Linked DNA regions of Desulfovibrio desulfuricans. The protein of the gene in region 2 binds, or shares a complex with, the protein of the main gene of each other region. Links are inferred from orthologs where the notes say so. Each region holds a gene or a part of one and is shown on either strand. Other genes may lie near its edges. The genes, in order: rny, pnp and NE637_RS01065.

What was found.
Region 1: pnp (region 2) and rny share a complex: the UniProt entries of both Bacillus subtilis proteins name them as parts of the possible RNA degradosome complex. The link is inferred for Desulfovibrio desulfuricans from one-to-one orthologs.
Region 3: pnp (region 2) and NE637_RS01065 share a complex: the UniProt entries of both Bacillus subtilis proteins name them as parts of the possible RNA degradosome complex. The link is inferred for Desulfovibrio desulfuricans from one-to-one orthologs.

What each region holds. Positions count from the first base shown.
Region 1 is NZ_JANFYZ010000005.1:159-3,692, reverse strand. The notes cover bases 1-2,905. They hold rny (ribonuclease Y), read left to right. Parts: upstream 1-625; coding sequence 626-2,185; downstream 2,186-2,905. Other genes in these bases: NE637_RS07345 (TRIC cation channel family protein), read left to right, coding at 2,315-2,902; NE637_RS07360 (cell division protein ZapA), read left to right, coding at 1-218. UniProt on the Bacillus subtilis protein: Endoribonuclease that initiates mRNA decay. Initiates the decay of all SAM-dependent riboswitches, such as yitJ riboswitch. Involved in processing of the gapA operon mRNA, it cleaves between cggR and gapA.
Region 2 is NZ_JANFYZ010000004.1:87,353-97,814, forward strand. The notes cover bases 2,702-5,629. They hold pnp (polyribonucleotide nucleotidyltransferase), read left to right. Parts: upstream 2,702-3,009; coding sequence 3,010-5,250; downstream 5,251-5,629. Other genes in these bases: rpsO (30S ribosomal protein S15), read left to right, coding at 2,702-2,839; NE637_RS06240 (hypothetical protein), read left to right, coding at 5,318-5,629. In the rest of the region: NE637_RS06215 (DUF503 domain-containing protein), read left to right, coding at 124-414; NE637_RS06220 (DHH family phosphoesterase), read left to right, coding at 401-1,429; tRNA pseudouridine(55) synthase TruB, read left to right, coding at 1,532-2,545; more of rpsO, read left to right, coding at 2,570-2,701; more of NE637_RS06240, read left to right, coding at 5,630-6,301; NE637_RS06245 (sigma-54-dependent Fis family transcriptional regulator), read left to right, coding at 6,676-8,244; urtA (urea ABC transporter substrate-binding protein), read left to right, coding at 8,587-9,873; urea ABC transporter permease subunit UrtB, read left to right, coding at 9,993-10,462. UniProt on the Bacillus subtilis protein: Involved in mRNA degradation. Catalyzes the phosphorolysis of single-stranded polyribonucleotides processively in the 3'- to 5'-direction. Necessary for competence development in Bacillus subtilis.
Region 3 is NZ_JANFYZ010000001.1:269,802-280,273, reverse strand. The notes cover bases 1-2,938. They hold NE637_RS01065 (ATP-dependent 6-phosphofructokinase), read left to right. Parts: upstream 1-786; coding sequence 787-2,091; downstream 2,092-2,938. Other genes in these bases: NE637_RS01060 (UvrD-helicase domain-containing protein), read left to right, coding at 2,100-2,938; NE637_RS01070 (HD domain-containing protein), read left to right, coding at 202-762; NE637_RS01075 (PSP1 domain-containing protein), read right to left, coding at 1-19. Also shown: more of NE637_RS01060, read left to right, coding at 2,939-5,423; NE637_RS01055 (PD-(D/E)XK nuclease family protein), read left to right, coding at 5,420-8,407; NE637_RS01050 (NAD(P)H-dependent flavin oxidoreductase), read left to right, coding at 8,550-9,704; NE637_RS01045 (pyrimidine dimer DNA glycosylase/endonuclease V), read right to left, coding at 9,819-10,196; NE637_RS01040 (PEP/pyruvate-binding domain-containing protein), read right to left, coding at 10,309-10,472. UniProt on the Bacillus subtilis protein: Catalyzes the phosphorylation of D-fructose 6-phosphate to fructose 1,6-bisphosphate by ATP, the first committing step of glycolysis.

The DNA.
Region 1 (3,534 bases), on a different replicon or contig from region 2:
CTGGAGCCGACATGCGGCGCGTACAGGAAGCCGTGCGGCTGGTGGAGGAACGGTTCGCAGACCAGAAGCTGAGGTTCCACGGAGGGCAGACCAAGGACATTCTGCTGACTTTTATGGCCCTTGGACTGGCGGATGATTTGCTGCAATCGCAGAAAGAGCAGGCGGACGTGCAGAATCGCGTCTCAACCTTGCTTTCAAAAATAGAGGAGTCCTCTTAGGCTCCTTTGGGCGCTTCCCTGGGACGCGCGTGATTTATGCCTCGGTGCTAACCTGACAAGAATATAAAAGGGAGCCGTCACTGTCTTTGTGTGTGCACGCCCGGCAAGACCGGGAAGCCCGGAAAGGACACACAGGCGCCCGACCTGGTTATCCAGGTTCTGTACCGCAAGCATGACACGGCGCTCCGGGGAACGCGCCTTCTTTTGACGTATCTGGCTGCCATTCTTAGTGGCCGATGCTTTTGCGCAGTTCATTCCAGACCGTTAATCGGTATCCAGCCAGGGTTTCAGCAGCCCCTTTGGGCTCATTTTGCTACGGTGTGCGGCAGTCTTGCCGCTTGCCGGTGTTCGTCGGCCCGCGCCTCTTGGCGCAGGGTCCGTATTGATAAAAGAGAGAGGCTGGATTCATGGATCCATTGTTCATTGCAGCGCTTGTAGCTGCGGCGCTGCTGGGGGTTGCGCTGGGGGTGTTTGCGCACAAGCGTTCTGCCGCAAAACGTGTGGGCGACGCCGAAGATCTGGCGAAGCGCATAGTGGCGGAAGCGCGTAAAGAGGCGCAGGCCCAGAAAAAAGAGATATTGCTTCAGGGCCAGGATGATCTGTTCAATCAAAAGCGGGAACTCGAAAACGAATTCAAGGAACGTGAGCGCGAGGTCAAGGCCCGCGAACGCAAGCTTGAAGAAATGGGCGGTCGCCTTGAGGAAAAGCTTGAAAAAGCAACCACAAGGGAGCACGAACTGCTGACTTCAGAGAAAGAACTGGCCCGCAAGGAGCGCCAGCTTTCTGAATCTGAAATGTTTTTGCAGACCCGTATTGAAGAGCAGGAGCAGCGGCTTTCTGAAATTGCTGGCCTCACTGCCGATGAGGCAAAGGTTCGGCTTTTCAGCGAAATTGAAGCCAAAACCCGGCACGAATCGGCGCGCATGATCCGCCAGATTGAAATGGAAGCGCGCGAAACTGCCGACCGCAAAGCCAAAGAAATCCTCTGTAATGTCATCCAGCGCTACGCGGGCGACTACGTCAACGAGCAGACCGTTACGGCTGTGACCCTTCCGAGTGAAGATATGAAGGGCCGCATCATCGGGCGCGAAGGCCGCAACATCCGCGCGCTTGAAGCTGCCACCGGTGTGGATCTTATTATAGATGATACGCCTGAAACCGTTATTCTTTCAGCTTACAGCCCGCTGCGCCGTCAGGTTGCCAAAATGGCGCTTGAGCGTTTGATCCAGGATGGCCGCATTCATCCTGCCCGCATCGAAGACATTGTGCAGAAGTGTGAGCAGGAACTGGACACCCAGGTGCGCGAAGTGGGCGAACAGGCCACCTTTGATGCAGGAGTTCACGGTATCCATCCGGAAATCGTCCGTTTGCTCGGGCAGTTGCGCTACCGTACCTCGTTTACCCAAAACGTGCTCCAGCACTCTCTTGAAGTTTCGGCCCTGTGCGGCATGATGGCCGCCGAGCTCGGCATGGACGTCAAAAAAGCCAAGCGGGCTGGCCTGTTGCACGACATCGGCAAGGCCGTTGACCACGAGGTGGAAGGCCCGCATGCCCTTATCGGCGCGGACCTCGCCAAAAAGTACAACGAAAGCCAGGAGATCATCCACGCCATTGCAGCCCACCATGAAGATCAGCGCCCCTCAACGGCTCTGGCAGTGCTGGTGCAGGCGGCCGACTCTATCTCCGGCGCGCGCCCCGGCGCACGTAAAGAGCTGCTTGAAAACTACGTGAAACGGCTTGAAGATCTGGAGGGCATTGCCACCAGCTTTGATGGCGTCAGCAAGGCATACGCCATTCAGGCTGGCCGCGAGATTCGCGTGATGGTCAACTCCGACATGGTTGATGACGACACCACGTATATTCTCTGTAAGGATATTGCTGAAAAGATTGAGAAAAACCTTACCTATCCCGGCCAGATCCGCGTGACGGTCATTCGTGAACGCCGGGCAGTGGGGCTGGCCAAGTAGAGCAAAAGCCTTAAACAGGTGCTCAACGCTGGCAAAGCCCGCATGTGCCTGTTTCGCGGCAATGATTTTCAGGCAAATCCTTGCTGGAGCATTTCATGAATGAAATGGTCTGGCCCCTGGGTGCAGCGTATGCAGAACCTTCCCTTTTTTGTGTTAGATCTGGCGGCCAGCTTCATGCTGGCCGCTGCCGCATCTTGCCGGGCGCGCTCTACGGGCGCGCATTTCAGCGGTGCCGCCGTTCTTGCCTGTCTGGCGGGGATGGCCGCGCCGCTCGCTCGTGATGGGCTGCTCGGCTATGGCGCCATTACCCTCAATCAGGGGGAATATTTGGCCGCAAGCGTGTGCGGCGGCATTGCCGGTATCATTATAGGGCAAAGCAGCCGGGCCTGGATGTCCTTCTTTTGGCTGGATGCGCTGGGGCTGGCGCTTGGAGCTGGCGTGGGAACCGTAAAGGGCGTGATGGCCGGGCTTGGCCCCACAGGCAGTATACTGGTTGGTATACTGGGCGGGCTTGTGGGCGGCATTGCGCGAGACCTTTGCCTTGGGGATATGGCCCGTGCGGTTGAAGAAGATATGTACGCTACGGCAGCCGCCTTTGGCGGCATGCTGGCGCTGACCATGATGCTGCTGACGAATCTGGATTCCTGGCAGAGCGCGCTGTGTGGGGCGTTGCTGGTGGTTGTTTTGCGAGGGGTCAAAAAAGTCAAAATTGTCTGAAACGTCGGCGAGTTCGGCAAATGATTGCGAAAAAACGGCACTACGGCTTGACTCTGTGGTGTCGTTTCGCTATTTTTAACTTCCGCTGAGCAAGAAAGCCATGCTTTTTGTGGTTAATTTGCAAAAAGTTGAAATAATGGTTGACTTGCGGAGTGAGGAGGAGCATAACCGCTCTTCGCGACAAGGGAAAACGGTTCACGGAAACGCAAGCGAAAAGAATTTTCGCGGAAACGAAAATAACAGTTGACTCCTGAAGCGAAGGGGAGCATAACCGCTCCTCGCGATTGAAGAAAAACAACTTGGCTTCACGGTGAAACGAAAGTTTCAGGAAATGAAAAAAAAGTGGTTGACTTCGAAAGCGAAGGGGAGCATAAACGCTCCTCGCGCCTTGAGAAAACGACTGACGGTCGCCGCGAAAAACTTTCGCGAAACGAAAAAAAAGTTGTTGACTCGAGAAACGAAAGAGGGCATAAACGTTCCTCGCGCCAAGCGGCAACGAGCCGGGCTGGCGGGCCGAAGAGGCCAAGTGGTTCATTGACAAGTGAATAGCGAGTGGGAAGAAAGTCTTTGAGATTCCGATTTCTGCGAAAGCAGGAGTCTTGTACAGATTTGAACTGGAGAGTTTGATTCTG
Region 2 (10,462 bases):
CTGTAGTTCTCGGCTGTGCCGGAAAGCGCCCGTGGGGCCAAAAGCACACCACCTATCCCTTGCCGCCACAAGGCGACAAGCCTGCAAAAAGCCTTTCGCCCGGCAGGAATCCAGTCTATGGCCATGTTTATGGCGGTTCTTACCGTAGAATTCAGCCTGGAAGGCAACGATAATCTCAAGGCCAAGCGCCGCGTTGCCAACAGCCTGAAACAGAAGACCAGAAACAAATTCAATGTAGCCATAGCCGAAGCGGGAACAGAAGACAGCCTCTCCCGTCTGCGGCTTGCAGTGGTATCCATTTCCAACAGCGAGAGCCATCTGCGCAGCCGCATGGACAAATGCGCGCTCATGATGGAAGCGGTCTGCCCCGAGGAAATGACGGATAGCCAGGTGGAGATATATGCAGCGGACTGAACTCATTCCCCCGCAATTCCGCGAAGGTGCGGAACGCATGGCCGAAGCTTTTCGCCATGTGGATCAGGTTATTGTGGCCGCCCATGTGAACCCAGACGGCGATGCAGCAGGCGCGGTGGCGGCTGCTGGGCATATCCTGCGCTCCATGGGCAAGGAATTCATGCTCTACGCCCAGCCAGGCCTGCCGGGATATCTGGATTTTTTTTCCACGCCGGGCTTTGTGCACACAACGCTGGAGCATCCGCCCTTCAAGCCGCGCTGCGCGGTGCTGCTTGACTGCGGCGAACCCGAGCGCCTTGGCCGCGAGCTGGCGGGGCGCCTGCCGGATCTGCAAACCCTGAATATTGACCACCACCTCGGCGGCAACGGCATGGGGAACGTGGCAAACTGGGTTGAACCCCAGGCAGCGGCCACTGCCCAGCTCATGGCCTATGTGGCCCTGGCCGCAGGCCTGCCCCTTACTGGCGAGCTGGCAAACGGTCTGGCCCTTGGCATCATTACCGACACCGGCGGTTTCTGCCACGGCAATACCAGCGCCGAGGTGCTCTACCTCACGGCCCATCTGGTTGAGCATGGCTGTAATATTGCCCAGTTGCGCGAACATCTTGAAAACAGCTGGAGCCGTGGCCGCCTGACCCTCTGGGGCCAGCTTTTGCAGCGGGCGCAACTTGAGCGCAACGGCAGCGTCTGTTTTTGCCCCGTGTATCTTGAAGACCTGCGCAAATGCGGGGCGCTGAAGGAAGACCTCGAGGGCTTTGTGGAGCAACTGCGCCGCTTGCGCGGCGTTCAGGTGGCCGCAGTACTGCGGGAGGATTCCCCGGCCTGCTGCAAGTTCAGCCTGCGCTCCTACGGGGCGGTAGACGTGCGCGCGGCGGCGGCCAGACTTGGCGGCGGCGGGCACCGCAATGCCGCGGGCGGCACTGTGCGGGCAGATATGGATGCGGCAAGCGCCCAGTTGCTGGCGGCCATAGCTGAAGAACTGGATGCCGAAGAGCAGGATTCTTCCGGCGAGTAACAGTTTTCTGCTTTTTTCTCGGCTTTAGGGCCCGCCAGGGGCCTTTGCCGTCGATATTTTTTTGACTTATGCCCGCTCTGCGGCTATGGTTGCAACTTGCGTATGAGTATGACCAAAGCGGCTGCTGCCGCACCCAGCACCCCAGACCGGCAGCCGGAAAAAAGCTCCGGGGCGGCCCAGTTGCCCCAGCAGCACGGCATTCTGGTGCTGCGCAAGCCCTCCGGCCCCACCTCGGCCCGTTGTCTCACGGCTATCAAACGCCTTGGGCAAAAAAAGATCGGGCATGCGGGCACTCTTGATCCTTTGGCATCAGGGGTTCTGCTTGTTTTGCTGGGGCAGGCCACCAAACTTTCAGGGCATCTGCTGGCTGGCGGCGGCAAGGTTTACAGCGGCACGCTGCGGCTGGGCCAGACCACCGACACCTGGGATATTGAAGGCAAGGTAGTGGCCGAAGCGCCGTGGGAGCATGTGAGCGAAGCTGACGTGCGCCGCGAAGTTGCCGCGTGGCTTGAGCTTGCCGAGCAGGCCGTGCCGCCCTATTCAGCGGCCAAGCACGAAGGCCAGCCGCTCTACAAACTGGCGCGCAAGGGCGTAGAAGCCCCTGCCAAGGTCAAACGCATGAAAATTTCACAGGCGGAAACACTCACGGTGAGTCTTCCGTTTGTGAGCTTTCGGGTCGCTTGCAGTTCTGGCACCTATATACGCTCCCTGGCCCACAGCTTGGGGACGCGCTTAGGGTGTGGAGCCGTGCTCACAGAACTGACCCGGGAGTATAGTCACCCCTTCGGCCTCGATGTGGCCCACGATCCTGCGGATTTCACGGCTGATCCCACCCTGTTGCCCGGTTGCGTGCGTCCCATTGCGGAAGCGCTGCCCCACTGGCGCAAGGTGGAACTCACGCCGGATGAAGCCGCACGTGTGCGCAACGGCATAGCCGTGCCTTGCCGCCCGGAAGCACCCGCGCAAGCGGATGCCCCCGAGCAGGGCGCGACAGGTGCCGAGCCTGCGGAAGGCTTTGCGCTGCTGCTTGAACAGGGCACTGCCCTGGCTCTGGCGCAGCTCGAAACCACGCCCGCTGGCCCATGCTGGACCGTGTTGCGGGGACTTTGGAACTAACCCCGACTATCAAGGAGTACTGCTGTGGTAATGGATGCCAGCGACAAGAAAACGGTTATTGATGCTCACGCCAAACACGAAGGCGACACCGGTTCCCCGGAAGTTCAGGTGGCACTGCTCACCGCCCGTATTGAAGACCTCACCGGTCACTTCAAAGAACACAAGAAGGACTTCCACTCCCGCACCGGTCTGCTCAAGCTGGTTGGCCGTCGTCGCAACATTCTGAACTATCTGAAGAAGAAAGACGTTCAGCGTTACCGCGCTCTTATCGAAAAGCTCGGTCTGCGCAAGTAAGACTTCTGTCGCGCAAGGGGGAGCCAGCGCTCCCCCTTGTTGCTTGAATCAACCCCCACGAGGGTACAAAACGCGAAGAAGGGGGGTCCGGGAAAATCAGGCAGAGGCCAAAGGCCGATGATCTGCCCGCTTTTGCCGGAATCCCCTTCGCACTACGCAAAGGAATTTTTATGTATCAAGATATTTTTGAACCCATCAGGGTTACAGCCATGGTCGGCGGCAAGGAAGTTATCCTTGAAACAGGCCGTATGGCCAATCAGGCCCACGGCTCTGTGTGGATTCAGTGCGGCGGTACCGTGGTGCTCGTCACCGTGTGCTCGCAGACGCTTGAATTCGACAAGGGCTTCTTCCCCCTTACCGTTGAATACTCCGAAAAAATGTACGCCGCTGGCCGCATCCCCGGCAGCTTCTTCCGCCGCGAAATCGGCCGTCCTTCCGAGCGCGAAACCCTGGTTTCCCGCCTGATCGACCGCCCGCTGCGTCCGCTCTTCCCCAAGAAGGGCCTGAACGAAGACGTGCAGGTTCTGGCCAGCGTTATCTCTGCCGATCAGGTGAACGACTCCGACGTGCTGGCCCTTACGGGCGCTTCCGCCGCTGTCATGCTTTCGCCCCTGCCCTTTGACGGCCCGGTGGCCGGTGGCCGCATTGGCCGCATCAATGGCCAGTTTGTGCTGAACCCCACCTTTGAGCAGCAGGAACAGAGCGACCTCAACATCGTGTTTGCCGCCTCTGCCGATGCGCTCACCATGGTGGAAGGCGAAGCCCGCTTTGTGCCCGAAGAAGTCATCATCGACGCTCTTGAATGGGGCCGCCAGCAGATTCAGCCTCTGGTCGAAGCCCAGCTCAAGCTGCGCGAACTGGCCGGCAAGCCCAAGATGGCCTTTACCCCCCACGCCGACGACCCGGTTCTGGTTGCCCGCGTGAAGGAACTGGCCCTTGCCGCAGGCCTGGAAGAAGCCCTGCGCGTGCCTGAAAAGATGGCCCGCAAGGACGCCCGCAAGGCCGTGAAAGAAAAGGTCATGGAGAACCTCAAGAACGATCCGGCCTGGGCCGAGAACGACGCCGCGCTCAAGAGCGTGGGCGACATGCTCTCCGACCTGGAAAAGAAGCTGGTGCGCGCCCGTATTGTCAACGAAGGCACGCGCATTGACGGCCGCGACACCAAGACCGTGCGCCCCATACAGATCCAGACCGGCCTGCTGCCCCGCGCCCACGGCTCCGCCCTGTTCCGCCGCGGCGAAACCAAGTCCATGGTTGTGACCACCCTTGGTTCCTCCACCGATGAACAGCGTATGGATTCGCTCACCGGCGACGTGACCAAGCGCTTTATGCTGCACTACAACTTCCCGCCCTTCTCTGTGGGCGAGGTCAAGCCCGTGCGCGTTTCGCGTCGCGAAATCGGCCACGGCGCGCTGGCGGAAAAATCCCTGCGCCCCGTGCTGCCCGCTGACGCTGATTTTCCCTTTACCCTGCGCGTTGTGTCCGAGACTCTCGAATCCAACGGCTCTTCCTCCATGGCTGCCGTGTGCGGCGGCTCGCTTTCTCTCATGGATGCGGGCGTGCCCATCAGCGCCCCTGTGGCCGGTGTGGCCATGGGCCTCATCAAGGAAGGCGACAAGTTCATCGTGCTCACCGATATTCTTGGTGATGAAGACGCCCTCGGCGACATGGACTTCAAGATCGCTGGCACCGCAGAAGGCGTGACCGGCGTGCAGATGGACATCAAGATCACCGGCCTCACCACCGAAATCATGCGCGCCGCCATGAAGCAGGCCCACGAAGGCCGCCATCACATTCTGGAAGAAATGGCCAAGGCCATTGGCGAACCGCGCAAGGAACTTTCGCGCTTTGCCCCCCAGCATGCCGAAGTGTTCGTGAACCCGGACATCATCCGCCTCATCATTGGCCCCGGCGGCAAGAACATCAAGGCCATCACCGCGGCTACGGGCGCGTCTGTGGATATTGAAGATTCGGGCCGCGTGTCCATCTTCGCCCCCACGGCCGAAGCCCTGGAAAAAGCCCGCGAAATGGTTTCTTACTATGACCAGCGCCCCGATCTCGGCAAGAACTATCTTGCCAAGGTGCGCAAAATCATGGAAATCGGCGCCATCGTGGAAGTGCTGCCCAATGTGGAAGCCCTTGTGCACGTGTCGCAGCTTGACGTTAACCGCGTGGAACAGCCCGGCGACGTGGCTCGCCTTGGCGAAGACATGATGGTCAAGGTCATTGAAATCAACGGCGACCGCATCCGCGCCAGCCGCAAGGCCGTGCTGCTTGAAGAGCAGGGCCATCCCTGGAATCCCGAAGAAACCGCCCGTCCTCCCCGTTCCGACAGGGGCGACCGCGGCGACAGAAATGGCCGTGGTGACCGTGGCGGGCGTGACCGCCGCGACCGTGGCGACAGACGTTAAAATGTATTGCGCGCAGGCCGGATACTCTCCGGCCTGCGCCCTGACCGCGCGATGAAAGGAATATTTCATGGCCAAAAAAGCTGAAAACAAAATTCAGGCTGCCGAAACCGAAGCCGAAGAATGGGTTCGCGTTGACAGTGAAGGCAATCCTCTTGCCGATCAGGCTCCTACTGCCGAAGAGCTGGAAGCCAAGCTGGCTGCCGCCAACCGTGGGCACACAGAAACCCTGGGCGATGCCTGGGCGGTGCTGACAGGGCAAAACCCCGCCGCCATCATGGGCCAGATTGCCACCACCGTCATGCACGACGGCGGCACCCGCCCCTCCTGGCAGTGGAAACGCGACGGCAAGGATCACATCCTGCTGGCATGGCCGCAGGATCAGCCTGTCAGGGCTGCCGTGCTTGTGGCTGGCGAGGAAGGGGAAAAGCTTACCCCTGTTACCGCCACCCCCCTGCTTGAAGGGCTGCCCAACGACCTCACGGTTGACAACGTGCACCCCTGGCAGACCGGCGTTGAGGCCAATGTGGCCGTGACCATGCTTGAGGGCAAAAACCCCATGTGGTTTTATGACCCGCTGTATGGACGCGACAAGGACGACCTCACCCCCGGCGTCATGCACACATTTTTGCTGGCTGGCCTCGCTCTTGGCCTGCGCAAGGCCCTGCTGGACGAAATCACCATCACCCAGGGCGTGCGTTACGAGGCCTATGCCGAGGCATGGCTTGCCGAAAACCCCGGCAAAACCCGCCTGGACGTGCCGCCTCTCAAGGTGAGCGTCAGCAATCGTCACCTCATCATGCCAGGCCGCAACTTCTGCGAATACCAGATGCGCGCCACCATTGAAGAAGTGAAAGACTGCCAGCTTGAAAAAATGCCCGTAAAGCTGCTCTACCTCAGCTTTCCCTTTGAGGACAGACAGCCCATGCGTCTGGCTGTTTACGCCTCCAAGATGGTTCTGGGCGAGTACGAACCTGAAGCGGGACACGAAATCGATGCCTATGTATGGCTGCAAGGCCGTATCATTGACATTGACCAGGGACCGCAGCAATAATCTTTTGAAGGGCCGCGCCATCGGCGCGGCCCTTCAACACTCTGAGTCTGTGGCGGAGCCGCCCTGCCGCCAGCTATGAAGCGGCCCGTTTCAGAGCAATCAGCCCCACAGGGGGCACAACGACCTGGGATTGCACCATCTGCAAGCCGACAACAGGTCAGACAAGATCCGCATCTTCCCCCCTCAGTCTGCATCAGCGCGCACCATGTGCCGCGATGCCTGATGTGCCGTTCCGTATTGCAGCAATTTTGGTTGAGATTGCTCAGGTTACTGCGTGAGCAGATGCCCGCCACCAAGGCGTAACGCAGCTATGGACAATGTTCGGCAACTTCGGAAAACAGCGCCGTACTCACGCCGCATTGAGCAGGGGACATATGCAAGAAGCCCATTTCGCCGCGCCCTTCATGGGCACAGGGCAGTGCCTCGACACCCTTAACCGGGTGTTGGCCGCCCTATCGCCGGGCCATTCCTTTCACGATTCTCTGCGGGAGCTGCTGGCGGCTCTTGCAGAAGACATGCACTTCGACAGGCCCCACATTGTGGTTCAGGATCCTGAAAGCGGCGAGCTCAAGCTCTCGCTTTCCTACGGCCCTGCGGACGCGCCCGAGGCCGCCTATGAGCCGGGATCAGGCATCACTGGTCAGGTTTTTGCCGAGGGCAGGCCCATTATTGTTTCATGCATGCAGGGTCGGCCAGACTTTCAGAACCGCCTTTTTGGCCGCAGCCAGGAAGAAATGGCGCGGCTTGCATTCATCAGCGTGCCGGTGCGCGTTGAAAATGCCGACCAGACGGAAGTTATCGGCACACTGAGCGCCGATACCCCCACTGCGCCAGAATCTGAACTGGATCTGCGCTGCCGCTTTCTCGAAACAGTAGCCACTCTTGTGGGCCGACAGGTGGCGCGTTTGCAGGAGGAAATGGCGCGCCAGCATTTCTGCATGCTGCCCGATGAACCGCTTGTCAGCGGCACGCCAGCCTCGGTCATTGCCACCTCCAAGAGCTTGCGGCACGTGCTGCGCCGCCTTACCCAAGCCGGGGCCAGCCGCGCAACCGTGCTGTTGCGCGGGGAGTCGGGCGTGGGCAAAGAACTGATGGCCCAGGCCCTGCACACAGCAAGCCCTCGGCGCACGCAGCCGCTGGTCATGCTCAACTGCGCCGCCCTGCCCTCGGAACTCATTGAAGGCGAGCTTTTTGGCTGGCGCAAGGGCGCGTTCACAGGCGCGGTGCAAAACCGTGCCGGCCTTTTCCGCCAGGCAGACAAGGGCACGCTGTTTCTGGACGAAATCGGCGACCTCTCCACCACCGCACAGGCAAAGGTGCTGCGCGCGCTTCAGGAAGGCGAAATCCAGCCTCTTGGCGATGAACGCCGCTACAAGGTGGACGTGCGCCTTGTCTGCGCAACCAACCGCCCGCTGGAAGAACTGGTGGAGCAGGGGCTATTCCGCGAGGATCTGTACTACCGCATCAATGTCTTTCCCGTGTTCATTCCGCCGCTGCGCGAAAGGCCGGAGGACATTTTGCCCCTCACGGAGCATTTTTTGCGCATGTTCAGCAAGGAATACGACCGCCCGGTACGGCGCATTTCCACGCCTGCCATCGACCTTTTGCTGCAATACCACTGGCCCGGCAACGTGCGTGAGCTGAAAAACGTCATGGAACGCGCCGTGCTCATCTGCGAGGATGCCGTACTGCGCGCCCACCACCTGCCCAGCACCCTGCAAAGCGCGGAGAGCAGCAGCACCGGCCCAACGGGCGGCGGCCTTGGCTTTAATGAAACCATCGCCCGGGTGGAGCAGGAATTTATTGTGGATGCCCTCAAAAATGCCCGTGGCAATATCCATCAGGCCGCGCGCGATCTGGGCATCACCTACCGCATCATCTATTACAAGATGAAAAAATACGGCATAGATCACCGCCGTTTTGCTCCTTCCACCCCAGCATAACGCCTCAAACCGATGCACGGCATACAGCACTTCACACCCGGCCCGGCAGACTTGTAATCTGCCGGGCCGGGTGTGTTTTTTTGCGCTGGCGCTCAGAACTGTGGCAGGGCATGCAGCACCACTCTGAATGCATACAAAATTGTTTTAAAATCCCATAATTTTACAAAAATGTTTTAATTTTAGAGCACTACATAAAAATTTATCAAACAAATACAAATTATTACAAAAAATATCGTCTTGGAACGCCTCTTGCTTACCTATGTGCTGTAGCAAGCAGCGCGGCAACCATGGGGGTGCGCCGCGTCACGTACAGACATACAGACAGTTCCAAGGAGGCTCCACATGTTCAAGAAAACGTTGGCGGCGTTGGCTCTCATGCTCGTCACCCTGTGCGGTTCGCTGAACGCAAAGGCCGCGGAAGACACCATCAAGGTGGGCATTCTGCATTCGCTCTCCGGCACCATGGCCATCAGCGAAACAACGCTGAAAGACGTCATGCTCATGCTCATTGAAGAGCAGAACAAAAAAGGCGGCCTGCTGGGCAAAAAACTGGAACCCGTGGTGGTGGACCCTGCCTCCAACTGGCCCCTCTTTGCAGAAAAGGCCCGCGAGCTGCTGAGCAAGGACAAGGTCGCCGCTGTTTTCGGCTGTTGGACCTCGGTTTCGCGCAAGTCCGTGTTGCCCGTGTTTGAAGAACTCAACGGCCTCCTCTTCTACCCCGTGCAGTACGAAGGCGAAGAATCCTCGCGCAACGTCATCTACACCGGCGCGGCCCCGAACCAGCAGGCCATTCCCGCTGTGGACTACCTGATGAACGACCTCGGCGTGAAGCGCTGGGTGCTGGCCGGTACGGACTACGTGTTCCCCCGCACCGCCAACAAGATCATCGAAGCCTACCTGATCTCCAAGGGCGTGAAAAAGGAAGATATCCTTATCAACTACACGCCGTTCGGTCATTCCGACTGGCAGTCCATCGTTGCTGAAATCAAAAAGTTCGGTAACGCGGGCAAAAAGACCGCCGTGGTTTCCACCCTCAACGGCGATGCCAACGTGCCTTTCTACAAGGAACTTGCCAACCAGGGCATCACCGCCGCCGACATTCCCGTCATGGCTTTCTCCGTGGGTGAAGAAGAACTTTCCGGCATAGACACCAAGCCTCTGGTGGGTCATCTGGCCGCCTGGAACTACTTCATGAGCGTGGACAATCCCGCCAACAAGGCCTTCATCAAAAAGTGGCACGACTTCACCAAAAATCCCAAGCGCGTGACCAACGACCCCATGGAAGCCCACTACATCGGCTTCAACCTGTGGGTGAAGGCTGTTGAAAAGGCCCAGAGCACCGATGTGAACAAGGTTCTGAAGGCCATTGTGGGCCTTGAAACCCCCAACCTCACCGGCGGCGTGGCCAAGGTTCTGCCCAACCACCACATCACCAAGCCCGTGCTGATTGGCGAAATCCAGGCCGACGGACAGTTCCAGGTGGTCTGGGAAACGCCCTCCGTGGTTCCCGGCGAAGCGTGGTCGCACTACCTGCCCGAATCCAAGGATCTGATCGGCGACTGGACCGACCCCATCAACTGCGGCAACTACAACACCAAGACCAAGAAATGCGGCGGCGCTTCCAAGTAGCCCGCGCAACCGTATGAATCTGCTGCGGGGGCCCCAGCGGCCCCCGCAATCCCCCCACGGCACGTCGGCCAGGGCCAGCACCAGCGCAGACCCGGCAGACCAGACTAAAGGATATTCCCATGCGCACGGCGCTCTTGCTCTGCTGCCTCATAATTTTCAGCCTGCCTCCCGCAGTGCTGGCGTCCGGACCGGAACCGGACGGGAATGCCGGGGGCGCGGTTTCGACTCCTTCCGCGTCCCCGGTGCAAACTTCGCCATCCAATCTTCCAGCCGATCTGCTCAAGGCTCTGGTGAGCCCCAAGGTAGCGGACAGGGATGCGGCCATTGCCGCGCTGGAAAAGGATGACAGCAGCCTTGCCGCGCCACTGCGCGAAAAACTGCTGGAAGCCCTGCTGCGCAATACCCTGCTGGCCGATGCCGCCGCAGGAGCGCTCTTTGTGAGCGATGATGCAGGTCAGGCGCGGCCCCTTGACGCCAAGGGCGAACTTGGCGCGGCGCAGAGCGCCGATGCCCTGCGCAAGGTGGGCACAAGCAACCGCCAGCGCCAGCGCATTACGGATATCCTCAACGCTCAGGCCCTTACCTCCAC
Region 3 (10,472 bases), on a different replicon or contig from region 2:
GGAGACCGTATATAGGCATAAATTGTCGCTTCGGCAAAGGTAGTGGAATATGTATTCCGAAAAGGTTCTTTTCCGTCATTAATGCCGTGCTGTCAACTGGGCTGCGGGTCGAGCCACGGCTGCGCATCGGCCATTCACCTCGCGCGGCTTGCAAAGCCGGGTTGCCTGATTTACATTTTTAAACATAAGGGAGTACTTGCCATGATAGAACGTCAATCGGCCCTCGCTCTGCTGGCCGAGCAAAAAACGCCGCCTTCACTGTTGCAGCATGCCCTGGCCTCCGAGGCCATAATGCGCGCTCTTGCCCAACATTTTGGCGAAAATGAAGACCTCTGGGGCCTCACTGGCCTTTTGCACGACCTCGACTACCCCGCCACGGCGGAAAACGCCAGCCGGCACGGGCTGGACACCGCAGAGATGCTGACTGGCCAGTTGCCGGACGAAGCCCTCACTGCCATTCGCGCCCATAATGCGGAAATGAACGGCGCGGCTGGCCCTGCCTCGCGCTTTGATTACGCCCTGCGCTGCGGCGAAACCGTCACCGGGCTTATCTCTGCCGCTGCGCTCATGCGCCCCACGGGCATGGAAGGCATGGAAGTTAAAAGCATAAAGAAAAAGATGAAGGATAAAGCCTTTGCGGCCAGCGTGTGCCGCGACAACATCCGCCAGTGCGCCGAGGCCGGGCTTGAGCTTGATGCTTTTCTGGCTCTGTCCATCGAAGCCATGCGCGCCCATGCGGCGGAACTTGGTTTAAGCAAATAGCTCCAAAACAGCCGAGGCTGCACCATGCAAGAATGTTCGCTGCAAACGGAAATCCGCACGCTTGGCCCCTGCAAGCTTGATTCTGTGCTGCCCTACCGCACCTGGGCAGACAACAAGACCGTGCAGATTGTTGTGGATGAAGAACTGTCGGAAGAAGTGAACGCGCCCTTCAGCGTCTGCCTCGAGGCCGCTGGCCCGCGCAAAAAACTCTACTTCGACACCACCCGAGCCAAGTGCGCCATCGTGACCTGCGGCGGGCTTTGCCCCGGCATCAACGATGTCATCCGCGCCATTGTGATGGAGGCCTTCCACGCCTACAACGTGCCCTCCATTCTGGGCATCGCCTACGGGCTTGAGGGTTTTATTCCCAAGTACGGTCATGCCCCCTTTGAGCTTACGCCTTCAAGCGTGGCGGACATTCACCGTTTTGGCGGCACCATGCTTGGTTCCTCACGCGGGCCGCAGTCTGCCGAGGAAATTGTGGATACCCTTGAACGCAGCAACGTCAACGCTCTCTTTGTCATTGGCGGCGACGGCACCATGAAGGCCGCCCTTGCCATCAGCAGCGAGGTGCAGGCGCGCGGGCTCAAGATATCCGTCATCGGCATTCCCAAAACCATTGATAACGACATCAACTTCATTCCCCAGTCGTTCGGCTTTGAAACTGCCGCCTTCAAGGCCACGGAGGCCATTGAATGCGCCCATACCGAGGCCTGCGGCGTGCCCAACGGCATTGGGCTGGTCAAGCTGATGGGGCGCGAATCCGGCTTTATCGCCGCGCGCGCGGCTCTGGCCCTCAAAGAAGTGAACTTTGTGCTGATTCCGGAAGCTCCCTTTGCCCTTGAGGGCGAGGGCGGGCTTCTGCCTGCGCTGGAAGAACGCCTGCGCTCGCGCGGGCATGCCGTTATTGTGGCAGCCGAGGGCGCTGGTCAGCACCTTATGGAAAACCACGCCGCCAAGGATGTGTCGGGCAACCCCGTGCTTGGCGACGTGGCCGACCTTCTGCGCAAGAATATCAGTTCCTATCTTGGCGCGCGCGGCATTGAGCATTCGCTGAAATATATTGACCCGAGCTATATCATCCGCTCCATCCCGGCCAACGCCAATGACAAGGTTTATTGCGGATTTTTGGGCCAGTACGCCGTGCATGCCGCCATGGCCGGGCGCACAGACATGGTGGTGGGCAAGATTCAGGACCGTTACGTCCATCTGCCGCTGGAGCTTGTGACCCGCAAGCGCCGCAAGCTCAACATCTATTCAGACCTGTGGCGGGCTGTGCTTGAATCCACCGGTCAGGGCATGCTGCACGGCATGCTGCCCCCGGCGTAACCGGCAGCATGAAGCATCTCAGACAGGTCAAGGCCTCTGCCGGTTCCGGCAAGACCTATGAATTGACGCATTGTTTTCTGCAAAGGCTGGTGCAGAGCGGGCCGCCTGCGAGCGCGTCCGCTTCCTCGGCCTGCGTGCTTTTGCCGGGCGGCCGCTGCGGCTGGGGCGACATCCTCGCCATCACCTTTACCAATGCCGCTGCAACCGAAATGCGCGACCGCGTCATCCGGCAACTCAAGAGCGCGGCCCTCGGGCAGCCCCTGGGCGGGCTTGCGCTTTCGCCCGAGCAGGCCTCCCGCTGGGTGGATGTGATCATGCGCGATATGGGCGCGCTGAACATCCGCACCATCGACAGCCTGCTGCACCTCATTGTGCGCGCGGCAGCGCTGGAACTTGATCTGCATCCGGATTTTCAGCCTGTCTTTGCCACCGAAGAAGTGCTCACCCCCTACCTTGATGTACTGCTTGAACGCGCATGGCAGGGCGATGAAACCATGCGATCCCTGCTGCGCGAGGTTTATCGGGCCATGGCCTGGCGGGAGAACAGCACGGGCTTTCTTGCGGGCGAAAAACTGCTCAACCAGTTGCGCGGCCTGCTGGATGACGTGCTGCTCGGGCGCTTTGAGGATATTTCGCCCACAGAAACCCTGCACAAGCGGCTGAGCGAAGTGGAAAGCTTGGCAGTTACCCATGCCAATATCTTTCTGTCTGCTGCGGCTGCAAGCGGACTCAGTTTCAGCAAAAACGCCCTCGCGGCTGTGGAGGCCATTGCCGCCGGGCAGTGCAAGACTTCGGCATACCTGAGCAAGGCCAGCGCCTCTGACCTGTTTTTGAAAAAGCCCGTTGTCAGCGACGAAGTGCAAAAAGCCTACGAGGCCTTTGCCCGCGCCGCCGGGGTTCTGGTGGATACCGCTCCACTGCTGCGTCAGGCTGTGGGGCTTGCCCCCGTGCTCCTGCTGGCGCGCACCCTTGTGCAGGCCTTTGTGCAAAACCAGCGGCAGGAAGGCAGCCTGCCTGGCCTGCTGATTCCGCACATGGCGCGGCAGGTGCTTGAAAGCGACAACGGCGTGCCCGAAGCCCTGTGCCGCATGGGCTCGCGCCTCACGCACTTTCTGGTGGATGAATTTCAGGATACCAGCCGCGAGCAGTGGTACGCCCTGCGCCCCCTTGTGGAAGAAGCGCTCTCGCGCGGCGGCTCCCTCACCTGGGTGGGGGACGTCAAGCAGTCCATTTACGGCTGGCGTGGGGGCGAGCCGGAGCTTTTTGATGGCGTGTTTGACGATGCGGGACTCACAGCCCTCGCACCCGATGGCCAGCGCGACAATCTGCCCTACAACTGGCGCAGCCGCCGCGAAATAGTGCAGCACAACAACGGCATTTTCGGCCCCCTGGGGCAGCCGGACATGGCCGCAAAGGTCATGGCCGCCCTTTTACCCACGGGCACCCCGCCGGAAATCTGCGGGCAGGCCGCTCAGGGCCTTGTGCGCGCCTTTGCGGGCACGGAGCAGCAATGCCCTGAAAACGCCCGCGAGGGCGGCCTTGTGCGCGTGGAAACCATCCTTTCCGTGGATGCCGAGGCTCTGGGCGAAGATGTGCTTGAACGCCTCTGCACCCTGTTGCATGAGGATGTTGAGCCGCACCATACCTGGGCCGATGTGCTCATCCTTGTACGCAGCAACGGCAAGGCCACCCTTGTGGCAGACAGGCTGATTCGCGAAAATATCCCCGTGATTACAGAAAACAGCCTGCGGCTTGCCGCGCATCCGCTGGTGGTGCAGGCCGTGGCCCTGCTCTCCTTTCTTGATAATCCTGAGGACGACATAGCCTTTATGAGCCTTGTGTGCGGTAGCATCTTTCGGGAGCATCCAGAAGCTGCGGCCCTTGCGCAGGAAGACATTGCGGGCTGGTGCGCGGCATCCAGAGGCGGGCCGCTGTTCCAGCGGTTCAAAAAGCGCTGGCCAGAAATCTGGCAGAGGCTGCTTGCCCCGTTCCACAGTCAGTCAGGCCTCATGACGCCCTATGACATGACGCTTGAATGGTTTGCCCGGCTGGATGTGGAGCGGCGCTACCCCGAGGCGGAGACCTTTTTGCGGCGCTTCATGGAAGTGCTGCACAGCGCGGAAGAAAAGGGCCTTGCCACCCTGCCCACATTTCTGGAGCACTGGCGCGCCAAAAGCGGCGAAGAAAAGGTGCCCATGCCCGAAAACATGGATGCCGTGCGCGTTATGACCATCCACAAATCCAAGGGCTTGGAAGCCCCGGTGGTTATTGTGCCGTGGACAGACCTGCGCGCCCGTATGGGCAATGAAACCGTGATGGTCGAGCGCGAAGGCCTGCGCCTTGCCGTGGGCAACAGAAAGCATCTAGGCGCGCCCTATCATCAGGAGCTTGCCCGCCAGTGCCGTGAAAACGTCCACCTGCTTTACGTGGCCTTTACACGCGCACGCGATGCGCTCTATGTGCTGCGCACAAGCACCGTGGGCGGGCGCGGCTCTACCAGTGATGTGCTGGACATGCTTATGGAAGAGGCCGGGTTCACAGCCCCCTACACCGTGGGCGAGGAGCCAGCCACGCACGATGCCGCCCCGGCTGCTAAAGCCGCGAAGGCTTCTGCCGCAGCCCCCTGGGGCAGCAAGGCAGAGGCTGCGGAAAGCCTGGAAGGCGAGGAAGCCGCTGCTTCTGCGGATACCGCGCAGGGCAATGCAATGGCCCCGGATGCTGGGGATTCCGCTGGCTTTGCAGACCCCGCATGGCGGCCCATGCAGTGGCTGCCGCGCCTCAAGATTTTTCGTAATCCACTGGCAGGGTTCAGCTTTCGCGCAGAAGACAGGGGCAGCTTTCTGCACCTGTGCCTTGAGCATCTGCACATAACGGGCAATCCGCAGGCGGACGCGCAGGCTGCGCTGAACTTCGGCCTTGGGCATTTTTCGCTGCCTGTGCCGGACGAGGCCGCATTGCGGGAAAATGCCGCTGCGGCGCTGCAATGGTTCGCGTCGCAACCGCAGGCTGCCCGCTGGCTGCAAACGGGCTGGCCCGAACATTCGCTCATGGATGCCGAAGGGCACTTGCTGCGCATGGATTTGCTTGTGCATGAGCCATGGGGGCCGCTGGTGCTTGATTATAAAAGCGGTCAGCCCGAAGCCGACCATGTAGCGCAGCTACAGACCTACCTTGCCTGTCTGGAAGCCGGGAACGACTGCGCCCCCGGCAGTGCGCGCGGCCTGCTGGTGTACCTTGATTTACGGCGGTTTCAGCTTGTGGAAGCGCACGGCGTTTCGGCCCTTGCCGAGCGTTGCAGCGATCTTTTGCCCGCCACGGAGGCTCAGGCATGAGCGCATCGCCGATTCTTGTTTTTCCCTGGCAGCGGCCCTTTCTGCCCGATCTCAAAGCCTTTCTGACCAGCATCGGCAAGGGGCGGGCGGGCGCAACCCTGCTGATCGTGCCCCACAACCGGCCCTGGCGTTACCTTACCAAGCTCTATGCGGAAGAAGGCTATCAGGGATTGCTGCCCAAGGTCATGACTCTGGCGGATGTGATCTCGGCCTGGCGGTCGCAAACCAGCGCTGACCCTCTCCACACGGCCAACGTGCTGGACAGGGTCGCCCTGCTGCACGAATGCGTTATGGGTCTCGCGCAGGATGACGAAGGCCTTGCCGCACGTTTTGCCCGCATGGACATGGCGCACTTTCTGCCCTGGGGCTTGCGGCTCTCAAACCTGCTGGAAGAAATGCTGGGGCAGCGCGTGGCTGCTGTGGATCTCAGCCATGTGGAGCAGGAGGTTTCCGGCCCTGCGGCTGCCCTGCTGGGCGCTCTTGGGCGCATAGGCAAGGCCTATGTGGTCGCGCTGGAGGCCCGCCGCTGGACGACGCCGGGACTGGACGCCTTTACCGTCAGCGAAGACGGCCTTGCCCTGCCCCGCTTTTTTACGCCCGCAGATGACCGCCCCGTTGTGATGGCCGGATTTTCGCTGCTCACCGGCAGTGAAGAAGCCCTGCTGCGCAGGCTGTGGCAGGCTGGCGGGCAGATTTGCCTGCATGCAGATCCGGCGCTGGCTCTTGGCGCCGCGCCGCACTGGGCGTGCGAGGCTCAGGCCGCGTGGCTGCGCCGCTGGAAGGCCACGGCTCGCCTTGCCGTGGAGCCCACGGAGGCCGAGGCCGCGCACAAACCGCGCATATCGTTTTTTGCCGGGTACGACTGTCATTCACAGCTTAAAGCATTGCATGAAGAACTGGCGGCACCGGGCAGCGGCAACGGCAGCAACAATGATTTAGCCGCTCCTGACGGGCTTTCCACGGCGGTCGTGCTCACGGACAGCGCCCTGCTCATGCCTGTGCTGCACCATCTGCCCAACAAGGACGTCAACGTCTCCATGGGCTACCCGCTGGAGCGTTCGCCCCTTAACCGACTGCTTGAGGCCCTGCTGCAATTGCAGGAAAACAGGACGGAAGATGGCCGCTACTACTGGCGCAACCTGCTCCAGTGCCTGCGGCACCCCTATCTGAACCTGCTACGCGTGGATGATGGCAGCGCGACGCCCCTTTATTTGCGCGAGGTCTTGCGCCGCATTGAGGGCATGATCCGCGGCGGAGCGCGGTTTGTGAATATGGACGAGGTTGCGCGGGAGTGCGCCCCGGGCATGCATCCTGCGCTTTTTGAGCTTTTTGAAGCCACGCTCAATGTGCTGGTGCGCCAGCCAGGGCAGGTGGACACCACCGAGGGCATGGCCCTGTGCCTGCAAAATATCTGCGATTTTCTGCTGCGCAACGGCGGCGACATGTGGCGGCATTTTCCGCTGGATGCGGAGGCCATGTACCGGCTTGCCCGCCATGCGGCCCCTGTGTTGCGGCAAAATTGTCTTGCGCAGACGCCCTTTCCCACCAGCGTGTTGCACGGCATAGTGCGCGAAGTGCTGCAGCAGGAGCGCGTGCCTTTTGAGGCGGAGCCGCTCACGGGCTTGCAGGTGCTCGGCATGCTTGAAACGCGCCTGCTGCACTTTGACAGGGTGCTTATTGTGGATGCCACGGACGACAAACTGCCCGGCAACCCTGCGCAGGATCCTCTGCTGCCCGATTCATTGCGGCAGGTGCTTGGCCTGCCCGATGCCCGCAGGCGCGAACGGGCGACAGCCCACACGTTGTACCGGCTCTGCGCCGGAGCGCAGGAGGTGCGCTTTTTCTGGCAGGAGGGGATCAGCCGCTCTGCGCTCTTTGACGGCAAAAAAAGCCGCAGCCGCTTTGTTGAGCAACTGCTGTGGGAAGAAGAACAACGCCGTGGCGAGCTGCTTGTGCCCGGTCAGGGGCCGTTGGGCATGGCCCGTTGCGTGGTGCGCAGCACCCCTGCCGCGCCCAAAAGCCTGCCCCGCACAGAGGCCTTGCACGAGGCCATGCTGGCCCTGCTCCAAAAACCGCTTTCGCCCACAAGGCTGGATGTTTACCAGCAGTGCCCACTGCGCTTTGCCTGGCAATACCTCTGCAGGCTGCAACCGCCGCAGGAGGTCAACGAAGGGGACGACCCCGCAGCCGTGGGCACCTGCATTCACGATACGCTGCACGCGCTGTACGAACCGTATCTCAATAAAGAGGTGCGCCGGGGTGATATCAGCCGCGAGACCATGCTGGCGCGGTTTCATGAGGAGCTTGAAAAGGCCGACCTGCGCCGCATTTTGCCGCCGGACAGTTGCCTCATGCTGGAAGAAGCCGCCCCTGTACGCTTGCAACGATTTCTGGATAATCAGCCCGACAGCACAATCATTGTGGCGCTGGAGGAAGAACTCAAGGCCACGCTGTCACTGGCAGGCGGCGAATATTCCTTTACGGGCATAATGGATCGCATTGACCGGCGGGATGACCTGCTGCACATCCTTGACTACAAGACCGGCAGCCTTAAATTACATGATGGAAGCCTGTGGGGCGACATTCTTTATTTCAGGCGTATTGAAAGCCTTTTTGCGGCCCTGCGCCAGACGCAAACTGGCGGGGGGTACGAGCCTGACGCCCAGATGCTTGAAGATATGGATGCCCTGTTTGAAGAGTTGCGGCCCCGGCTGCCCAGCCTGCAACTGCCCTGCTATGTGAGCATGGCTGTGGGCAGCGGCCTTGGCCCGGTCGGCGATGCAGCCTTGGTTGAGCTGCGCAACGCTGGCAGGGAGTATCCTCTTTTTGGAGGGCTGGTGGATGAAGACCTGGCGGAGGCCATTGGATACTGCCACGCGGCGCTTTCTCTTGTATTGCTGCACATGCGCCATGCGCCGTCCTTTACGGCGCGTCCGGACCGCCATTGCGACTGGTGCCCCTATGCGTCACTATGCGCAGGATAACGGGCCGGAATACATATATTAAAGATGATTGTTGCGTCTTGTGAAATTACCAGCTATGCTTCCCGGCAAACATAGGCATGTCGTTTGTAATCGAAACGATGCAAAGTGGCATGCTGCTTACGGACAGGACGGAGGTCTTGCAATGTCTTTCCCCGCACTCAAGATAGGTGATCTCACGGCTAAAATCCCTGTAGTTCAGGGTGGCATGGGCGTGGGTATTTCGCTTGCCGGGCTTGCGTCGGCTGTTGCCAATCAGGGTGGTATCGGCGTCATCGCCGGGGCCATGATCGGCATGAAAGAACCCGATGTGGCCAAGGATCCTCTTACAGCCAATCTGCGCGCCCTGCGCAATGAAATATTGAAAGCACGTGAACTCAGCAACGGTATTATCGGCGTCAACCTGATGGTGGCGCTTACCACGTTCAGCCAGATGGTGCGCACCGCCGTTGAAAACAAGGTGGACATCATCTTTTCCGGCGCTGGCCTTCCCCTCGACATGCCGCATCACCTCTTGCAGGTGTGCGAAGAAAAGAAGGAAGAATTCAAAACCAAGCTGGTTCCCATTGTTTCTTCGGCCCGAGCGGCCACGGTAATCGCCAAAAAATGGGCCTCGCGTTTTGGTTACACGCCTGACGCCTTTGTGGTTGAAGGCCCCAAGGCTGGCGGCCACCTCGGTTTCAAGGCCGAAGAATTGCAGGATCCCAACCATTCGCTTGAAGTTCTGGTGCCGCAGGTGGTTGAGGCCGCCAAGGCCATGGAAGACAAGTGCGGTCGCGCGGTGCCTGTTATCGCCGCCGGCGGGGTGTACTCCGGCGCAGACATCATGAAGTTCCTCGATCTTGGCGCTTCCGGCGTGCAGATGGGCACCCGCTTTGTGGCTACCCACGAATGCGATGCCGATGACCGCTTCAAGCAGAGCTACCTTTCTGCGCGCGATGAAGACATCACCATTATTAAAAGCCCGGTGGGCATGCCTGGCCGCGCTCTTGGCAATGAATTCATCACGGCATCGCGCGAAGGCAAGAAAAAGCCTTTCAAATGCGTGTTCCACTGCGTACACACCTGCGAACAGGAAAAAACGCCCTACTGCATCGCCCAGGCGCTCATTAACGCCATGAAGGGCAATCTTGAACGCGGCTTTGCCTTTTGCGGCGCCAATGTGGCCCGTGTGAACAAGATTATCTCGGTGCATGAACTCATGGACAGCCTGCAAAAGGAATTTGACGATGCCATGAGCACATTGAGCAAGAGCGTGCAGAACATGCAGAGCAAGCTCAACTTCAGCATCAAGAGCTAACGCTCTACCCTGCCTGAACATGCAAAGCCGGGTCTGGATTTCCAGGCCCGGCTTTTTTTGTGCGCGATAGTCAAATATCGTATCGATGTTGCGCATGTTATTGTCGCATGGGCATCAGTTTGCATTTGTGGTGCCTGATTGCGCTGTGGTGTTTTTCGCTAACATCAAGTGGGCGCAGTCTGGGCACCTGCGCTGCAATTCAGCAGCATTGGCGGCAATGTTGATGAAGGTGCGGCCTGCATAACGGGCAGCCAAAGAAGCACATTCACTCGCATCAATGGGCGATGTGTGTTTGAATCTACGCCGGATCATCTCTGCCACAAGTTCCTCATGCCGGGCAAAGACAAGCTGCGGGTCAACCAATCCGCCGGAAAGAAAGCCATCCATATTTTTGCCGCGCCGCATGCTGCCAAGGAGCATATGCAGTTCCACATGTTCGCCCAGCAAATGTTTGCGGCACATGCCTTCCGGGGGCAACATCCACATGCGCATACGCGTCTCCTGTAAGCAGAAAAAGTTTTTTGCAGCTAACCCGCTCTGTATACGAAAAGGCCCGAATCCTGAGATCCGGGCCTTGGTGTATCAGTCGGTTGACCGGCTTGCGCTAGTCGTTGACCGTGCGGGAGTATTCCAGAGCCTTGGCCTGCTCCTCGAAGTTCTGGAAGCCGGAGTGATGCAGGGCATCCTCAACCGTTTCGTCCCAGTTCCAGGTGGCGTAGATCACAGGCTTGTGGAAGGTGGAGCGGAAGCTCTGCAATTCGGCGCGGT